Microbulbifer sp. A4B17: one gene and its partners. The protein of the gene in region 1 interacts with the protein of each later gene in a pairwise test. Links are inferred from orthologs where the notes say so. Each region holds a gene or a part of one and is shown in the gene's direction. Other genes may lie near its edges.

Region 1 (7,456 bases):
TTTATTTTATTCCAGCGGAGAATATCATCGATTTCGATACTGAATTTATTGGCTATCCGATATAGAGAGTCACCGCTACGTACCTGGTAAGAAACCTTGCGGGTAGTGCGGTTGTTCTCTGATGCTGCGGGGGAGCCGCTGTAAGCTACCAGGGTGCGCCCAGGGCGCAGGGTGTCTCCCGGTGCCATGCTGTTCCAGCTGGCCAGTTGCTTTACGGTCACATCCAGCTTGCGTGAAATCCCCCAAAGGCTGTCGCCAGGGCGTACAGTGTAATTAACTTTCTGGCCCTTGCCGGAAGACTGCTTGCGTTTAACTCGCTGATCGAGTGCGTAGGCATACTGTCCCGCAGGGCCCGATGCGCTGGGGATTAACAGTGTTTTACCGGCGCGAATATTATTGTTGCGCAGTTTGTTTGTCTCGCGTATCGCTCCCACGGTGGTCTGGTAGCGGCGAGCGATAGTGGAAAGAGTGTCGCCTCGGGCAATGGTGTAGCGCTGCCAGCTTACCCTCTCTTCCTTGGGAAGTTGTGCCAGGGCGCTCTCAAACTTTTCCTGGGTCTCTATTGGAATCAGTAGTTGGTGGTTTCCGTTGGGGTCGGTTGCCCAGCGGTTATAGCCTGGGTTCAGTAGGTACAGCTCTTCAATCTCAATTTCTGCAAGTTCTGCAGCTTGGGCCAGATCGATCTGACTGCCTACATCGACACGGGCGTAGTAGGGCTCATTGGAGACATCATGCAGTGGGATTTTGTAATGGTCCGGGCGGGATATAACCTCGGCCAGAGCCAGCAACTGGGGTACATAGCGCTTGGTTTCCCGCGGCAGTTTGAGATCCCAATAACTGGTGCCAAGCCCGTTGCGACGATTGCGCTCTACGGCTCTGCGAACCGTTCCCTCACCGGCGTTGTAAGCAGCGAGTGCCAGCTCCCAGTCCCCATCAAAGCGATCGTGCAGGTAGTTGAAATACTTTGCAGCAGCCTGGGTGGATTCATGGACATCGCGGCGTCCGTCATACCACCAGTTTTGCTCGAGTCCAAATGAGCGACCGGTAGCCGGGATAAACTGCCACATACCGGAAGCCCGGGCATGGGAATAGGCGAAGGGGTCGTAGGCGCTTTCAACAATAGGCAGCAATGCCAGTTCAAGGGGCAGGTTTGCCTGTTCCAGCTGTTCGGCAACATGGAAAATATAGCGACGGGAGCGCTCGGTTACCCGAGCCATATAGCCCTCATTGCGGGCGAAGTAGGCAATATATTCCTTTACCTTCGGATCACTGGTGTGATGATCCAAAGCGAACCCTTGGCGCAGTCGGGCCCAGATGTCCACGGGGGGAGGGGCGGCCTTTGTGGGTTCGTGTTTTTTAACAACAGGGTCACTCGCGACAGAGGTTTCCTCTGCAGGGATATTTTCAGTTGCGGGCGCAGAGCCCTGTTCCGGTAATTGCGAGCAGGCTCCTACCGCAGCAGCTAATAATGCTACGGCAAAATTCTTGTGAACCATGTGTGATATCCGCGAGTCTTTCTTGTAATTCATCCTGACGCATATCAGAACAATTATTGGTAAAGCGTCAGGCATTTGGTCGATTACTTTTGATTCTAATTAGGCAAATTAGTTTCGGTCAATATTGCCGGGTAAAAAGTATACGAATTGGTAGTTTATCATCCAGTCAGAGGGAGTTTAGGTGAAGTTGGGTGCTTAGAAGTTATCCTTCCAGCCGCGCAAGCGTGCAAAAACGTCAACCTCATCGTTTTCGTTAAATAAATCCGCTTTTGAATGGGCTGCTGCTTGCCTGACTTCTGGATACCTGCAGCGAAGAAACGGGTTTGTGTCCAGTTCGAGGGCGATGGTTGAGGGTAAAGTTGGTTTGTCGTTTGCTCGCAACGCTTTGCACTGGGAAACCCTTGTGGCAATGGCTTGGTTCTCAGGCTCTACCGTTTGGGCAAACCTCAGGTTGGCGAGTGTGTACTCATGTGCAGGATAAACGAAAGTTGCTGGAGGTAACTTGCTGAGTTTTTGTAGAGAGAGATACATCTGCTCAGGAGTGCCTTCGAATAACCTGCCACATCCAGCGGAAAAGAGAGTATCACCGCAAAAAAGGTGTATTTGTTCCCCGTCGGCAGCTGTGGTTTCATTCAAAACCAAAGCCAGGTGGTCTAGAGTGTGCCCTGGAACGGCGAGTACCTGGATGGGCATGTCGAGTATCTGTAAGGAAGTTCCGCCTGCGATTGGGTGGGTGACACCGGGCACGCTTTCGGGCCCATAGACAGGGCACTGGTGAAGGCGGTAGAGCTTTTCGATGCCGCCAGTATGGTCAAAATGATGATGGGTTATAAGAATGCCGGTGAGCTTATCCCCTCGCAAAGCCTTTACAACGGGCTCTGGATCGCCGGGATCGACTACCCAGTGTTCACCATCTTTTTGCAGGTGCCAGATATAGTTGTCATTGAAGGCTGGAATTGGCGAGATGGATAGCATAGTCGGGTCGTTTTCTCACTGAATAGAAGAACGATATCATGGAAGAGTGAAAGTGGTGAGAATTGTTGCATTAGGGCTGTTCTACTCAGTGTGAGGTCCTGGCAGGATCAACCGAGTGTAGAATGATAATAACGTAGTCGAATAGATCTATGGAGATATGATGACCGGTAAGTACAGACCTGGTAATGATGAGGAGCCATCCCCTCTTGGTAAGGTCTGCCCGGCGCTGTCCCATTGGTTTTCCAGTTCACTGGGTGAGGAAATTCTCTCTCAGCAACTTGCGTTAGCCCAACCTCTAGTGGAGGGCTTTTTTGGCTACCACCTTTTACAGGCTAGCGTGATTCAATCTGTTGACTTTGCGGCCTCCAGTCGTATCAATCACCGTTTTCGTCTAGGGGCAACAGCGGAGCAGGGAGGAGCCGCAGTAGTTGAGTTCGAGCAGCTTCCACTCCCATCCGATTCAATCGATGTAGTATTACTGCACCACCTACTGGATTTCTCCAGTCACCCCCATCAGGTATTGCGGGAAGCGGCCAGGGTATTGATACCCGGTGGTCATATGCTGCTGATCGGGTTCAATCCATTTTCCCTGCTAGGCCTGTCCCGCTTGTTGTTTTCCAGGGGAGCCTACCAGCGTGGAAATCAACTGAGAGCGGCGCGTGTTGCCGACTGGATGAACCTGCTGGACCTGCAAGCTGAAAGGGTAGATAGAGGATTCTTCCGCTTGCCGCTACAGCAAAAGGAGTTGCTATCCAAGACGGCCTGGATGGAGCGTGCCGGTTCCCGGATGCACTTGCCTTGGGGAGGCTTTTACATCATAGTCGCCCGCAAAGAAGTGGCACGTGTTCGCACTATTAAAATTAACTGGCGGGCCGAGAGAAAGCCCGCTCTGGTTGCCACCCCGTCGAGCCCTCGCGTCGCAGCGCGCGGGAAGCATCAAAAGCGCTGATTTCACTTAAGATCGGCCTCATTTCTACTTTTGGCGTAAGTTTTGAAACAAATTACTATCTATACGGATGGCGCTTGTCGCGGTAACCCCGGTCCTGGCGGTTGGGGAGCCTTGTTGGTTTACGGCGAGCGGGAGAAAGAATTGTTTGGTGGAGAGGCTCACACTACTAATAATCGCATGGAGTTGTTGGCTGCGATAAAAGCTTTGGAAGCTCTTAAGCAGCCTTGTAAAGTTGATTTGCACACCGATTCGCAGTACTTGCGGCAGGGAATTACCGGTTGGATAAATAACTGGAAGAAGAATGGCTGGAAGACGGCCAGTAAGAAGCCTGTAAAAAATGCGGACTTGTGGCGACAGTTGGATGACAGTGTTTCACAGCATGAGGTGCAGTGGCACTGGGTAAAAGGCCATGCGGGTCATCCAGGTAATGAGCGGGCTGACCAGTTGGCAAATCGCGGTGTCGATGAACTGGAGTCCTGAGGGAGAAAATAAAAATGCGTCAGGTGGTTCTTGATACTGAGACAACAGGTCTCGACCCAAAAAGCGGCCATAGAATTATTGAAATTGGTTGTGTAGAGCTGGTCAATCGAAAGTTGACTGGTCGTCACTACCACCAGTACATCAATCCTCAGCGCCAAGTGGAAGACGGGGCAATTGAGGTCCACGGAATCACTAATGAATTCCTGGCTGACAAACCCGTATTCGCTCAGGTCGCCGAAGAATTTATGACTTTCTGCGAAGGTGCAGAGCTGGTCATTCACAATGCACCCTTCGACGTAGGTTTTATCGATGCTGAGTTGAGACTTCTGGGTAATCCGCGCTGGCGCAATGTAAATGCGCACTGTGGGGTTTTGGATACCCTGACAATGGCCAGGGAAAAGCACCCTGGACAGAAGAATAACCTGGACGCCCTGTGTAAGCGTTACTTTGTCGACAACTCCCAACGGGATTTGCACGGCGCCTTGCTCGATGCGGAGATTCTCGCCGACGTCTATCTAATGATGACCGGCGGCCAGACTGATCTGGTATTGGCACAGGGAGGGGATTCTCAGGAGGGGGAGGAAGGCAAGCAGGTGGAGAAAGAGTCCCCCGGAGAAACTATCCGTCGTCTATCTGCCGATCGGGCGCCTTTGTTGGTTGCTCGAGCTACGCCACAGGAGGCGGAAGCCCATCAATCTATGCTGGGCCTGCTGGAAAAATCAGCGGGTAAACATTTCTGGTAAGAAGCCAGAGAGTAAGTACTCTCAATGGCCTTGATACTCTGCTGAGTGGGAGCGGACCAGCCGACTCCCATTCAGGTTCTCTCTATTGCGACCTTTCCTTAGATTGCGTAAATCACACAAATCAAAGCAACAATACTCAGTACGATGGTGTAGGGCAAAGCCATGATCACCATGCGGCCGTAAGACAGGCGTATTAGCGGAGCCAAGGCTGAAGTCAGCAGGAATAAAAACGCAGCTTGTCCATTCGGGGTGGCAACACTGGGCAGGTTTGTTCCGGTATTGATTGCAATGGCCAGCTTATCAAAATGCTCCCGGGTGATATCGCCTGCAGTGAGGGCTGCCTTAACTTCGTTGATATAAACCGTCGCCACAAAAACATTGTCGCTGATCATTGATAAGATGCCGTTTGCCAGGAAAAGTAATCCTGGTTGTTGCTCAGGTTTTTGTGCAAGCACAAAGTTGGTTACCGGCTCAAAGAGATGCTGCTGGTGGATCACTGCAACAATTGCGAAGAAAACCACGAGCAGTGCAGTAAAGGGAAGGGCTTCTTCAAATGCGTGACCAATCCGGGCTTCCTGGACGACGCCATTGAAAGACGTCAGTAAAACGATAATCATCAAGCCGATTATGCCAACTTCGGCTACATGAAATGCCAGGGCGAGTACCAGTAACACAGCGACAATACCCTGAATCCACAGCTCGGCAACCTGTGCAGAGGTACGTTTTTTCTCTTCCTCTTTAGAGAAGTTAACCAGTACTTCTCGCACAGCACTGGGGAGCTGGGCGCCATAACCAAATAGCTTCACTTTTTCCAGCAGAAAGCAGGTAATCAGGCCGGCAAAAAAAGTTGGGATGGTTACCGGAGCCATCTGCAAGAAAAACTGTACAAATTCCCATCCGGCTTTTTCCGCAATTAACAGGTTTTGTGGTTCACCTACCAGGGTACAAACACCACCTAAGGCCGTGCCCACCGCACCGTGCATGATAAGGCTGCGAAGATAGGCCCTGAACTGATCCAGGTCTTCGCGGTGATATTCCACCACGCCTTCATCATTGGAGTGGTCGTGATCATGGTGGTGGTGGGGTTGCTGGGAGGCAACTCTGTGATACACGGAGTAAAACCCTACGGCAACGGCGATAAGTACGGCAGTTACTGTCAAGGCGTCTAAAAATGCTGACAGAACCGCTGCGACGGCGCAGAAAAGTAGTGACAGCAGTGATTTTGAATTCACATTTATCAAAATTTTAGTGAATACAAATAGCAGCAGGCTTTTCATAAAGTAGATGCCGGCTACCATAAACATCAGCAATAGAATAACTTCAATATTTTCTACCACTTCGTGGTAAACGGCATCCGTACTTGTCATCCCCATTAATACCGCTTCAATTGCGAGTAGTCCGCCGGGTTGAAGCGGGTAACACTTCAGGGCCATTGCCAGGGTAAAAATAAATTCTCCAATCAGTACCCAGCCGGTTGCAAAGGGCCCCGACACATACAGTATTAATGGGTTGAGGAGCAAAAAGGCGGCTATCGTTAATTTGTACCAATCAGGAGCTTCACCGAGAAAATTTTCGGCAAAGGCGCGGCCAAATCCGCCGCCGGATGCCGCGATGGTATTGTTGTAAGTGTTCATCATTTACTTCCTTGGTTAACCCATTAGTGTGGGTCAAAATGGAATTTTTGGGGGCTGGCGGTGTATGCGAAATAGACACCTGGGCTCAATTATCGCTGTGGTGCTACCCCGGGTTTATTGTGTACTGATTGATTGGTTTTTGTTCTTTAACTCAAAAAAACGTACAGCTTTAAACTTGAAAGTAGCAAACGCTACTGGGTTTTCCGGAAAATTCAAGTAATTTAGGGGCTCCACCACAGGCACCAAGCGATTTGTCGATTATTCGGTGGAAATTGTTTGGCGAAAGGTGGACTCTTTTATTTATTGGGGTAAATTGCCCTTAATGAGGCCAGTATCATCCTGATCTGGTTGTTTTTTGTTCGATTATAGGAAGAATGCAGCGGTGCAGCCAAAGACTGAATTGCGCAAGATCAATATCACTTCTGTCAATGTAGTGAAGGATGAGTTGGTAGCGACCATCGATAATGCCGCCTCGCATTTAGATAAATTTGCTGCCGACACTTCCCAAAAGCAGGCTCTGGAACAGAGCCTGGCTGCGCTCAGGCAGGTCAGCGGGGTGCTGCAGATAGTGCAGCTCCAGGCCGCAGAACTCCTTGCCCAAGAGAAAATTAAAGCGCTTACCGGGGTCTTGGAGGGTAACCAGAAAGCCTCGGAAGAATTGATGGAAGCGCTTGGCACAGGCTTCTACGTCATGGGGCGCTACCTGGACTTTGTACAGAGCCGTGCCATTGCCCGCCCGGAATTACTGATTCCTTACATCAATAATTTACGCGCAGCTCGGTCCCAGCCCCCGGTGCCGGAAAGCCATTTCTTTCGCTGTAACCTTGAAGGCTCTGTGCCAGGCACAGGGGCATCTGCGGTGATGTCGGAAGATTTAAAGAGCTTTGTCCGTCGATTCCGTCATATGTACCAGGTCGGGCTGCTGGCACTGTTGCGCGGTAAGCCCCGAGGTCCGGCTTATACAATGATGTCAAGGGCCCTCGAGAGAATTGCGAGTATCACCACGGGACGCCCTAATGGACGTCTGTGGGTGGTAGCAGGTGCCGCACTTGCGGGCATGGCCTCCCAGGAAATGCGCATCAGTCGCTCCCGAGTGATGGTTTTCAGCATGTTTGATCGTTGGCTGAGGGCTCTGCAGAAAGAATGTGATACAGCTTTAGACCAGCCTGCGCCCCCGAT
Region 2 (5,477 bases), 2.1 Mb from region 1 along the record:
GCGCCCTGATTGATGCACCCTGGCCGGCAGTAGATGAAAAAGCACTGGTGCGCACCTCGATTACCTTGGTAGTCCAGGTCAATGGGAAGGTGCGCGCAAAGCTGGATGCGCCCGCCGACGCAGACAAAGAGAGCCTGGAAAAGCTCGCCCTTGCCGATGAAAACGTCCAGAAATTTATCGGTGAAGCTACTGTGCGTAAAGTTATCGTAGTGCCTGGCAAATTAGTAAATATTGTCGCCAAGTAAAGACCCACAATAAGATCGCCGGGAGCTGTACTCCCGGCCCGCTTAAGTCAGCTTCCTGTAGCCGACAAGACCAAGGCAAGTAGTTTATGAAAACAATCGCAAGTCGAGTCTTTATTTTCCTTCTCGCTATCACCATTGCCGGTTGTGGCTGGCATCTAAGAGGCGCACCTAAAAACTTTCCTCCTGGAAGCACACTATATATATCTACAGAAAATCCCCGCAGTGACATTGCAGATCAATTAACTCGACTGCTAAACAATGCTGGTATACCTATGGCGGAGTCTCCTGCAGAATCAGACTATGTTTTGATTATTCACCAGGAAACTGAGCGGAAACTGACGGTAGCTGTGGACTCTGAAGGCCGGGCCTCAGAGTACGAGCTGATTACCAGTGCAATATACAGTGTACGAACTGCTAGTGGAGAAGTACTCCTTAATAAAGCGCAGGCCGATGTTTACCGAACCTTGGAATGGGATACCGATGAAATTGTCAGTAAGAGTGAAGAGGAAAATACGTTGCGTGCTGAAATGCAACGGGAGCTTATCGGCCGCATTATCGACCGCTTACGACGCATAGACGTGAATGCCTCATTAGAAGACAAGAGCTACTAGGTTAGTTTTATTAATGCGCGTTAACCCCCATCAATTATCACAAAATCTAAAAAAGGGCCTATCACCAATCTTTATTATCACTGGTGATGAGCCCTTAATAGTACAAGAGTGCTGCGATTTAGTTCGCTCAACAGCAAAAAAGCACGGTTTCACCGAGCGAGAACTTATTCACGCAGAACATAATTTTGACTGGAGCACGCTGGTTGCTTCAGCCGGAAATATGTCTCTTTTTGCAGAAAAAAAACTCGTCGAGCTGCGTTTGCCCGGAGGTAAACCGGGGGATAAGGGCAGTAAAGCCCTGCAAGAGTTTGCTTCACTAGCAAGTGAGGATCTTTTGCTTTTACTGGTATTACCGAAACTTGATAAATCACAGCTCAACAGCAAATGGGTCAAGGTCTTAGAACAATCGGGAGTACTGGTTCAGGTATGGCCTGTGACTATTCAGGAAATGCCCCGTTGGATCAACCAGCGCCTTACATCAGCAGGCCTCTCAGCCGAACCCGAAGCAGTACAAATCCTGGCAGAAAGAGTAGAAGGCAACCTGCTTGCCGCAAGCCAGGAGATAGAAAAGCTTAAGCTTTCCAGCCCCGGGCAAGAGATCACCCGGGAAATGATGGAGCATAGTGTTACCAGCTCCGCACGCTACAGTGTCTTTAACCTAATCGATACCGTTTTATCTGGTGACTCAGTTAAGGCTGTCAAAACACTCGACGGATTACGGATTGAAGGTATTGAGCCGCCCATTGTACTTTGGGCCATAGCAAGAGAAATTCGCACCCTTCTCGATATCATGGAAAAACTGGATCAAGGCCAACCTCTTGCAAGGTTAGTCAGGCTACAAAAGCGACAACCACTGATCCAGGGAGCCCTCCACAGACTTAACAAAAGGCAGCTGGAGAGTCTGTTAATTCGTGCACGAGCGATAGATGTTTCTATCAAAGGGGGAAGTGGGCAGCAATCTCCATGGACAGGGCTATTAGAGTTGACTCTCAATTTTTGCGGACAGAGAACCATTTAATCGATCTTACTCTGGATAAAACTCAGTTTCTCTTTTTATATATAAAAAACCGCCCCTTTGGGGCGGTTTTTTCATATCTGAAACTTTTTAGAATCAGTTCTGGGAGATAGTAGCAACGTTGCTGGTACCAACCTGCTCAATGCTAGCCATATTATATGCACTGGACTGATTAACAGTAGCGATATTCTCGTAACCGCCCTGCCCAACATGAGCGGAATGCTCGTAGCCAGTTTGAGCCACAGTAATCAGGTTATCGCCACCAAAGTCTTGGTGAACATCTGCCAGGTTCAAATCTCCCGCCTGATCAATATCTACAGTATTTGCAACACCAGCACTGTAACCATAGGCATAGTTGCTGTTGCCTGTCTGACCAATATTTGCCAGGTTTGCATCGCCATACTGACCGAAGTCAGCACTATTCATGTCACCGGTTTGAACAAGATTAGCAGTGTTATCAAAGCCGGATTGAGCCATATAACCCAAGTTATTGGTCTCATTCTGGGTAATATTGGCAACGTTGTTAGCACCTGATTGGTAACCAAAAGCAGCGTTAGCATCACCTTGCTGCAGGATAGTAGCGGTGTTGCTAATGCCTGATTGAGACAGGTCGAGCAGGTTAATATCACCGTTCTGCATCAGGTTTGCAGTGTTTTCAGCACCTGACTGATAGACAGCACCCACGTTGAAGTCACCTACCTGACCCCCAGCAAAACCATCAAATGAAGAGTACCATGTGCTGTTCCAAACACCGTTATTATCGCCTACCTGGGTGCTGACGAAATAGTTACCATCACCTTCCTGTTGCAGAACACCCATGTTGTCGTTGCCGTCCTGATACATATCGGCATAGCTGAAGTTTGAGTCAGTATACTGATCCAAGTGGATCATATTCTCACTACCAAACTGCGCAGCGTAGGCTCTATTGTAAGAACCGGTCCACTGGTGGATAGTTCCTGAGTTACCTTCCCCATCCTGGTAGGCCATAGCCTCACTGCCCATTTGGTTCGTTTGGCTCGTGTAAGCTATGTTGCGGTTACCAAGTTGGGTTTGATCGATGTAGTTATCATCGGCTGACGCCTGATATGTAGTAGCTACGTTATCATTACCTTCCTGCCACTGATAGGCAGCGTTGTTGTTAGCGGCAGATACCTGGGTAACATCTGCATAGTTATCCTCACCGAGCTGTACCTGATCACCGTAGTTACTATCAGCTACAGCCTGGCCTGCGCTAGCAATCAAAGCAATAGCAGCAGCAAGTGTAATCTTTTTCATCTATCAATCTCCCTCAGAATAAAATTATAAATACAAGTAAAATAGTGCAATGCCTTAATCGTACTGCACCAGTTGCACCGCATGGTCGTCACCGAACTGCGCGACAAAACCAAACAATCCATCACCATTTTGAATAATATTTGCAGAGTTTCCGTAGCCCACCTGGCTGATTAAAGCCACATTGTCTACGCCATTCTGTATCGCTGTAGCTTGGTTGTAGGCTCCCGACTGAGATATCGCAGCATAATTAGAATCGCCTGTCTGATGCACCAACGCCGCATTGGAGTCACCCTCCTGTATCAGGACAGCCTGGTTGTAAAGGCCAGACTGGGTAACTTCAGCAAGGTTGTGATCACCCACTTGTGAAACCTGAGCCAGGTTACCCGTAATAGAATCTTTCCTTAACAGGAGAAGATCCAGAGCTCCCTGCCCTGCAGACAATTCATTGTGGTCATCTAAATCAGAAGCCCAGCAAACCGAAAGCGGTAAAACCAGAAACAGAAATAAAATTGCCGTTACTCGTTTAGCTGTAGCAATCACCAACCACCTCTCTATAAAGAACGGTTAACAACTATAAGAAACAACGTAAACAACTATAGGTAAAAACAAATAAATATTAAATCAGAAGAAAGATTATATTTAATGAAAAAGAGCAAGAGGAACGTAAAACTTTTGTATTAGGCTTGAATATAAACCTAATACACACAAAATTTAATAAAATTCCATTCCATTAAATTACATATAAAAACAGAGATATACACCAACAATTTTTAAATATCTTTAAAGATTTATAAAATTTTAACTGGAGTAGCCGCATATTCACTAAGGACAGACATAGGATACTGACTGTTATCTTCCAAAGCCCACAAATTAGCATTCACCCCCTGGGATATTAGGTGAATTACCGCAGACTCTATTGCTGATAGAACGCATAACTGGGCGGGGTCATTAGTTGTCATACCAGCTTCAATTTCAAGTAAGCGTTTATACTCTACAAAAGTATATACATCACCCTGAACCTGCCTGGACAAGATTTTTTTGCTAGTTAAAACACTGCTGAGTACTCGCCCGCTTCGCACATCCACCGCACGCAGATTTACCGTGACTTCATCCACACGATATTGTTCAGAAATGCCAATTCCAAAATATCGGGCACCCGCTCCCCCCGTCTTAATATTGGTATCGTAACCGACTATCCCACCTTCAAGCATAATGTTGGCTGACATAAGTGAAGGTAGATCAAATACAGGACTGGCAGAGTTATCCTGCTCCTTTAGTGCTGCACGAATTATCTTTCTCTCAGTCAGAAGGTTTTGCAGTCCCTCGCGCTCAAGCGTAACAAACCAGCCAGATTCATTTAGGACCTGGACCAGCATGGCAGCAGCTCCTTGAGTAACAGCTGTAGAGAATGAGCTGGAGGGCGCAGGTCTGTATTGGCCAGTCTGATCACTAAAACCATACACAGCTGCAACTATTTTTCCTCTGGGAGCAGGTAAACTGACTAAGTCAGAATAGGTACTCATTCGATCTGTCAGCGTTGCTTTCTGCTGGCCGGGACCAAATAGTGCTTCCTTGACGGAACTGCATCCACTTAGACTGAAAATAATTAGAAAAACAAATATTCGAGACAACATCTCACCACCCCACAAAACCAAAGCATTTAAATAATATTTATTAGTTACTTGGATTGAGACCCACTACTACAATCTCTGATATTTCGCCGGTAACGGCATCAGTAATTGTTATTGTTAACTCACCATCCAGATCGACAATATTTACGATATAGTCATCGGTTACCAAAGTGCCATCATTGCCATTTCCCACATCTGTTAATAGTTGTGACAACAGTCGTGATTCCAATGTATCAGTAAATCTATCCAAAGAAGACGAGTCAGAGTAAGGTGATTTCTTAGCATCAGGGTCTTTTTTGCTATTCTGTGCACTGGCATTATTTAGCAAATAATTACCATTGAGAGGGTTTCCTCCAAACGAAGGATTAACTGGTGTATACACCAACTCCGTTGCATTCACTAAATTAGAAAAAGAAAAAAGGAACACAACAGCTGTAAGAAAATTTTTCATCATATTTCATCCCCCGCCAAGTCAATATTTTGCGATAAAAGGTCCTGCAGCCTTTGCTGTCGCACATTGTTATTTATTTGTGCAGCAGCCTGCTCAACGATTGCACCAAATTTTCTACGCCCTGGATAAATAACTGTCTTAAAAACCTGCTTGCTCTCAAAGGTTACCCAGACAACACTGCCCCACCTGGCGGATGGCCTCTCATGTACCGTAAGGTTGTAATCAAAACCCACTAAATTAGTCGTAATA
Region 3 (6,665 bases), 440 kb from region 1 along the record:
GCAGCGATCACTATGCGGCCAACGGCAAACATTTCGCCAGTGAACTGGTCCCGCTTGAGGCTAATGATGTCTGAACAACCGGTAAAAACCGTGGAGCCGAAAGAGCGCCCGGTGAAATCCCCCTGTATCTCCGTATGTGCCCTGAATGAGCAGGACCTGTGCGAGGGCTGTTTTCGCAGTGGTAACGAAATCAGCCGCTGGGGCTCCATGAACAATGATGAGCGCCGTGCAGTGTTAAAGCTCTGCACCGAGCGCGCGCGGCAAATGGGCCGAATCTGGTAAACAATCGATAGCGCTTTGTCGGGGCCGGGCCTCGCAGGGCCCGGAACTAAATGCGACTATGACCCAACCCTTTGTCCACCTAAGAATTCACTCAGAATTTTCCCTGATCGATGGCCTGGTAAGAATCAAGCCGGCCATCGCCCGCGCCCAGGAGTTGGAAATGCCAGCCCTGGCGATTACCGACCAGTGCAACCTCTACGGGCAGATTAAATTCTACCGGGCCTGTTTGGGTTCCGGTATCAAGCCGATTACCGCAGCGGATTTTTGGCTCAGCGAAGGCGGTGAGGGCAAGCCAACGCTGATCACGCTCTATGCGATGAACGCCGATGGTTACCGCAATATTACCGAGCTGATTTCCCGCGCCTGGATGGAGGGCCAGTACCACGGTAATGCCTATATCAAGCGCGAATGGGTTAAGGAGTACAGCGAAGGGGTACTGATGCTGTCCGGTGCCAAGTACGGCGATGTGGGCCGTGCCCTGGTAGCGGGGCGCCGCGCCCAGGCAGAGGAGCTGGCACGGGAGTGGGCGGAGTTATTTCCCGGCCGTTACTACCTGGAATTACAGCGCACCGGTCGCGCCGGCGATGAGGACTACCTGCACTCGGCGGTGAAGTTGGCCCAGAACCTGAACTTGCCAGTGGTAGCCACTAACGACGTGCGCTTTATGGATGAGAGCGAGTTCGAGGCCCACGAGGTGCGCGTCTGTATTCACGAAGGCCGCGCTCTCGATGACCCTCGTCGCGAACGCCGTTATTCTGCGCAGCAGTATTTCCGCACACCGGAAGAGATGTGGGAGCTGTTTGGCGATATTCCCGAAGCCCTGGAAAACACCGTGGAGATCGCCAAGCGCTGCTCCGCACCGATCCAGCTGGGTAAATACTTCCTGCCGGAATATCCGATTCCCGAGGGTATGACCGAAGACCAGTTCTTCGAAAAGGTCTCCTATGAAGGTATGGAGCGGCGCCTCGCCACCATCCTCGACAAGTCCGCTGCGGACTATGCCGAGCGCCGCCAAGTCTACGAAGACCGCTTGCGCTTTGAGCTGGATATCATTATCCAGATGGGATTCCCCGGTTACTTCCTGATCGTAATGGACTTTATCCAGTGGGCCAAAGACCACGATATCCCGGTGGGTCCGGGGCGGGGTTCCGGTGCCGGCTCCCTGGTGGCCTACTCGCTGGACATTACCGATCTGGACCCGCTGCAATACGACCTGCTGTTCGAACGATTCCTGAACCCGGAGCGGGTTTCGATGCCTGACTTCGATATCGACTTCTGTATGGAGAAGCGCGATCGGGTAATTGGCTACGTTGCGGACAACTATGGTCGCCAGGCGGTGAGCCAGATTATCACCTTCGGAACCATGGCCGCGAAGGCGGTGGTGCGGGACGTGGCGCGGGTGCAGGGCAAGTCCTACGGCCTCGCCGACAAGCTGTCCAAAATGATTCCCCCCGATGTGGGCATGACCCTACAAAAGGCTTTCGACCAGGAAGAGATCCTGCGGGAATTCCTCGACCACGACGATGAGGGCCAGGAAATCTGGGAGATGGCCCTGCAACTCGAAGGTGTGTCCCGTAACGTGGGTAAGCACGCCGGTGGTGTGGTTATCGCCCCCACCAAGCTTACCGACTTTGCGCCGCTCTACTGTGATGAGACCGGCGCGGGTCTGGTAACCCAGTTCGATAAAAACGATGTGGAAGATGCGGGCCTGGTGAAGTTCGACTTCCTCGGCCTGCGGACGCTGACCATCATCGACTGGGCCAAGCGCATGGTGGACGAGACCCGTGCGCGTGAGGGTGAGGAACCCCTGGATATTGCTGCGCTACCGCTGGACGATGAAGAAACCTTCAAAATGCTTAAAAGAGCAGAGACCACGGCGGTATTCCAGCTGGAATCCCGGGGTATGAAGGACCTGATCAAGCGCCTACAGCCGGACAACCTGGAAGATATGATCGCCCTGGTGGCCCTGTTCCGTCCGGGCCCGCTGCAATCGGGCATGGTTGATGACTTTATTAACCGTAAGCACGGTCGCGCCCAGGTGGCCTACCCGGATGCCAAATACCAGCACGAAAAACTGCAACCGATCCTGGAGCCCACTTACGGGGTTATTGTTTACCAGGAACAGGTTATGCAGATCGCCCAGGAGTTGGCGGGCTATACCCTCGGTGGTGCCGACCTGTTGCGTCGTGCGATGGGTAAAAAGAAACCGGAGGAAATGGCCAAACAGAGGGCCACTTTTGAAAATGGGGCAAAAGAGCAAGGAATTGACCCCGAACTTGCGATTAAGATCTTCGACCTGGTAGAGAAGTTCGCAGGCTATGGTTTTAACAAATCGCACTCTGCGGCTTACGCACTGGTGTCATACCAGACCGCTTGGCTGAAAGCGCACTATCCCGCCCAGTTTATGGCGGCGACCATGTCTTCGGATATGGATAAGACCGATAAGGTGGTGACCTTTATCGAAGAGTGCCGAGCCATGGAGCTGGTGCTGGTGCCGCCAGATGTGAATCTGGGTAGCTTCCAGTTCTCGGTGGATATCGACAATCGCATTATCTACGGTCTCGGTGCGATTAAGGGCCTGGGTGAAGGTCCGATTGAAAATATTATTGCGGCGCGGGAAGAGGGTGGTCCCTTTACTGACTTGTTCGACTTCTGCTCGCGGGTTGACCCACGCAAGGTGAACAAGCGCGCGCTGGAGGCACTGGTGCGCTCTGGGGCACTGGACAGCATAGGCCCGGATACCAATGGTGCCGACGGCTTGGATTACTCCCGCGCAGTGTTGTTTAACGCGCTGGATGAAGCGGTAAAAGCGGCGGAACAGCAAAAGGCCAATGCCAATGCGGGCATGATGGACCTGTTTGGCGAAGTGGTGCCCCAGGCATCGGAAGGCGATGTGTACGAGGATTTCCGTCGCACACGCTGCTGGAGTATCCGCGAGCGCCTGGAAGGCGAAAAGAATACCCTGGGTCTGTATCTCACCGGGCACCCGATTGACGAGTATGCCGGTGAGTTACAACACCTGGTGAAGGCGCGAATCGCCGATTTGAAACCCGGCCGGGAATCGCAAAAAGTTGCGGGCCTGGTTGTGGCGATGCGGGTAATGAAAACAAAACGCGGTGATTCCATGGCTATTGTTACCCTGGATGACCGCAGTGGCCGTATTGAAGCGGCCATGTTCAGCGAGGCCTTTGGCGAACATAGAGACAAGTTGGCCAAAGATGCATTGCTGGTATTGGATGGACCGGTTGCCACTGACGATTACAGCGGCGGCCTGAAGATGACAGTGAACAGCGTTTCCACGCTCGATGAGCTGCGCCAGAGCCGGGTGACCGGGGTGCGTTTGCGAGTGGATAGCGGCAGTGTGGCACCGGGGCTGGCCAAGCGGCTGGCCGCATGCCTGCAACCCTATACCGGTGGTCAGTGCGGGGTGAGCCTTGAGGTTTCCCGCCACGATGCCCGGGGCTTGTACCGACTGCCGCCGCAGTGGAACGTAGAACCGAATGACCAGATGATTCAGTCCCTCAGAGAGCTTCTGGGGCGTGAGCAGGTGGCGCTTCAATACGCAGAACGGCGTTAAAGTCTACCAGGCTCGACTGGCTGGTTCTGTACAGTTAAGCTATGCCGCTGTGATAGCCCGGTGGTAACAAAAAGAGTTAAAGGCGCAGATTTCATGAATTTTAATTTTCTCGAGTTTGAGCAGCCCATTGCAGAGCTGGAAGGCAAGATAAAAGAGCTGCAGCTTGTGGGTGATGATAACGAGCTGAATATCGCCGATGAAGTTACCCGGTTGCGGGAGAAGAGTAGAACCCTGACTGAGTCCATCTACTCCGATTTGAGCCCGTGGCAGGTAGTACAGGTAGCCCGCCATCCGCAACGTCCCTACTCAAAGGACTATATCGAGCGCTTGTTTACCGACTGGGATGAGCTGCACGGCGACCGCCACTTTGGTGACGACAAGGCGATTATCGCCGGTATCGCGCGCTTAAATGGCAAGCCGGTAGCCGTGATTGGTGAAGAGAAAGGCCGCTCTGTAAACGAGAAGGTTGCGCGCAACTTTGGTATGCCTAAGCCGGAAGGTTACCGCAAAGCCCTGCGTGTTATGGAAATGGCCGAGCGCTTTAAAATGCCGGTTCTGACCCTGATCGACACTCCGGGAGCCTATCCAGGTATCGACAGTGAGGAGCGCGGAATCAGTGAAGCCATTGCCCAGAACCTGGCAGTGATGTCCCGCCTGCGCACGCCGATTATTTGTACCGTAATTGGTGAAGGTTCCTCCGGTGGCGCACTGGCGATAGGTGTGGGTGACCAGCTGAACATGCTGCAGTACTCCACCTACTTTGTGATTTCCCCTGAGGGTTGCGCCAACATCATCTGGAAAACTGTCGAGAAAGCGCCTTTGGCCGCTGAGGCGATGGGGGTGACTTCCAGCGTGTTGGAAGAGTTGGGTATTGTGGATGAAACCATCCCCGAACCTCTCGGTGGCGCTCACCGCGACCCGGATGCAATAGCCAATAGCCTCAAAGACCGTCTCAGTGAGCAGCTGGACCAGCTGAGCAGCATCCCCATCGATGAGCTGCTGGAGAAGCGCTATCAGCGCCTGATGAGCTACGGCAATATCGTTTCCTAAGCTGCTTTTTTGATTTAGGGAGTTGTTCAGAGGCTCCCTTGATCCTTTCCCGCCGCGCCAAGTGTATAAATTTATTGCTCTTGTGCGCGGCTGGTGTTTCCTTCCTATCCCCTTCTTTCCCTACTCATAGATACTAGCGATTGTGTGCCATTTTCCGCGCGATTGAGTTTTCCCTTTCGCTGTCCTTCTGTCTGAAAAACCCATTATTTACAAGACCGCTTTGTGGTCAGGGTTGTCAATGTAGATAGGTTATTGGACTCCCGGGAAGTCTTGGAGGGAAATAACGTACTCAAACAGGTTGATCTACTCTTTCGAGAGAAGCCGTTGAGAGAGCGGCGCAACTGGCCTGGTAGCAGGCAGTCTGGAGCTTGACGGCCGCTGTATGTCCACGCTGCCTCCATTTTGAACCCCCTTATCGAAAAGCCCTCTGAGGCGGCGCTGCCTCCATGATAGAAAGTACCAACAATAAAGATTGGTGCAATAGGCACAGGTTTGCTCGGATAAAAATATCGACCGGAGAGACCTGTGAGCTGAAGTCTCAGGATTAATAATTATGGCAATAATGCAGAGTAATACAGCAACGGAAGCTGCACAGATACCGACGGGTGACCAGTCGGGGCACAGGTTTGCCCTGGTGGCGCTGACCTCACTATTTTTTATGTGGGGCTTTATCACCTGCCTGAATGATATTTTGATTCCCTACTTGAAAGGAATTTTCGAGCTGAACTATGCCCAGGCAATGCTGGTGCAGTTCTGCTTTTTTGGTGCTTATTTCCTAGTTTCCCTGCCTGCCGGTGCCCTGGTCAGTAAAATTGGTTATCAGAAAGGGATTGTGACCGGCTTAAGTATTTCGGTGGTAGGCTGTTTGCTGTTTATCCCCGCTGAAAGAATGGAAGTCTATGCACTGTTCCTCGGTGCACTGTTTATTCTGGCTTCCGGTATTACTATTTTACAGGTTTCCGCCAATCCTTATGTAACAGCACTGGGCGATGAGCGCACGGCGCCCAGCCGCCTGACCCTGACCCAAGGCTTTAACTCCCTGGGCACTACTATCGCCCCTCAATTTGGTGCATTGCTGATTTTACCAGCTGCCGGCGTTGCAGCGGGTGCTGCCAGTGCTGCTGTTATTGAAGTTCCCTACCTGATCCTGGCCTCCGCGTTGGCGATCCTGGCTATCGTCTTCGCATTTTTGAATTTGCCAGCAATTGTCAGTAGTGCAACTTCTGAGTCTGTTTCCAATACTGAAGCCGCTTCCGCCTGGAGCTACCGTCACTTGGTGTTGGGCGCGATCGCTATTTTTGTCTACGTAGGTGCCGAAGTCTCTATCGGCAGCTTCCTGGTGAACTTTATCGCTGAGGATTCCATCGCCGGTTTGGAAGAATCTGAAGCCGCCTTCTATATCTCCCTGTATTGGGGTGGCGCTATGGTTGGTCGCTTTGCCGGCGCTTTAATTATGCGCTTTATCTCTGCTGGCAAAGTGCTCGCAATCTGCTCTATCGGCTCCTGTGTATTGTTGTTGATTACTGTTACGGGTAGCGGCTATCTGGCGATGTGGGCGGTACTGGCTGTGGGTCTGTGCAACTCTATTATGTTCCCGACTATCTTTAGTTTGGCGCTGGCCAAGCTGGGCCCATCGACCAGTCAGGGCTCCGGAATCTTATGCCTGGCCATTGTAGGCGGTGCCATTGTGCCGTTGTTACAGGGGCTTCTGGCTGACCAAATTGGTATCCAATTGGCGTTCGTTCTGCCGATCTTC

Evidence for each region.
Region 2: the proteins of dnaQ (region 1) and holA interact in binary tests that used the Escherichia coli proteins (3 or more experiments, as listed by UniProt). The link is inferred for Microbulbifer sp. A4B17 from one-to-one orthologs.
Region 3: the proteins of dnaQ (region 1) and dnaE interact in binary tests that used the Escherichia coli proteins (3 or more experiments, as listed by UniProt). The link is inferred for Microbulbifer sp. A4B17 from one-to-one orthologs.

Annotation. Positions count from the first base shown.
Region 1 is NZ_CP029064.1:1,862,866-1,870,321, forward strand. Bases 3,011-5,778 are described here. They hold dnaQ (DNA polymerase III subunit epsilon), read left to right. Parts: upstream 3,011-3,914; coding sequence 3,915-4,643; downstream 4,644-5,778. Other genes in these bases: BTJ40_RS08475 (class I SAM-dependent methyltransferase), read left to right, coding at 3,011-3,420; rnhA (ribonuclease HI), read left to right, coding at 3,463-3,900; nhaB (sodium/proton antiporter NhaB), read right to left, coding at 4,742-5,778. Outside these bases: BTJ40_RS08465 (LysM peptidoglycan-binding domain-containing protein), read right to left, coding at 1-1,496; gloB (hydroxyacylglutathione hydrolase), read right to left, coding at 1,692-2,471; more of BTJ40_RS08475, read left to right, coding at 2,632-3,010; more of nhaB, read right to left, coding at 5,779-6,277; BTJ40_RS08495 (hypothetical protein), read left to right, coding at 6,660-7,456. UniProt on the Escherichia coli protein: DNA polymerase III is a complex, multichain enzyme responsible for most of the replicative synthesis in bacteria. The epsilon subunit contain the editing function and is a proofreading 3'-5' exonuclease.
Region 2 is NZ_CP029064.1:3,979,162-3,984,638, forward strand. Bases 1-2,871 are described here. They hold holA (DNA polymerase III subunit delta), read left to right. Parts: upstream 1-869; coding sequence 870-1,874; downstream 1,875-2,871. Other genes in these bases: leuS (leucine--tRNA ligase), read left to right, coding at 1-245; lptE (LPS assembly lipoprotein LptE), read left to right, coding at 332-856; BTJ40_RS17515 (hypothetical protein), read right to left, coding at 1,968-2,871. Also shown: more of BTJ40_RS17515, read right to left, coding at 2,872-3,146; BTJ40_RS17520 (hypothetical protein), read right to left, coding at 3,201-3,686; BTJ40_RS17525 (CsgG/HfaB family protein), read right to left, coding at 3,935-4,780; BTJ40_RS17530 (curli assembly protein CsgF), read right to left, coding at 4,821-5,231; BTJ40_RS17535 (CsgE family curli-type amyloid fiber assembly protein), read right to left, coding at 5,228-5,477. UniProt on the Escherichia coli protein: Part of the beta sliding clamp loading complex, which hydrolyzes ATP to load the beta clamp onto primed DNA to form the DNA replication pre-initiation complex.
Region 3 is NZ_CP029064.1:1,426,958-1,433,622, forward strand. Bases 1-4,059 are described here. They hold dnaE (DNA polymerase III subunit alpha), read left to right. Parts: upstream 1-340; coding sequence 341-3,859; downstream 3,860-4,059. Other genes in these bases: BTJ40_RS06340 (gamma carbonic anhydrase family protein), read left to right, coding at 1-74; BTJ40_RS06345 (DUF1289 domain-containing protein), read left to right, coding at 67-282; BTJ40_RS06355 (acetyl-CoA carboxylase carboxyltransferase subunit alpha), read left to right, coding at 3,953-4,059. Also shown: more of BTJ40_RS06355, read left to right, coding at 4,060-4,909; BTJ40_RS06360 (sugar MFS transporter), read left to right, coding at 5,463-6,665. UniProt on the Escherichia coli protein: DNA polymerase III is a complex, multichain enzyme responsible for most of the replicative synthesis in bacteria. This DNA polymerase also exhibits 3' to 5' exonuclease activity. The alpha chain is the DNA polymerase catalytic subunit.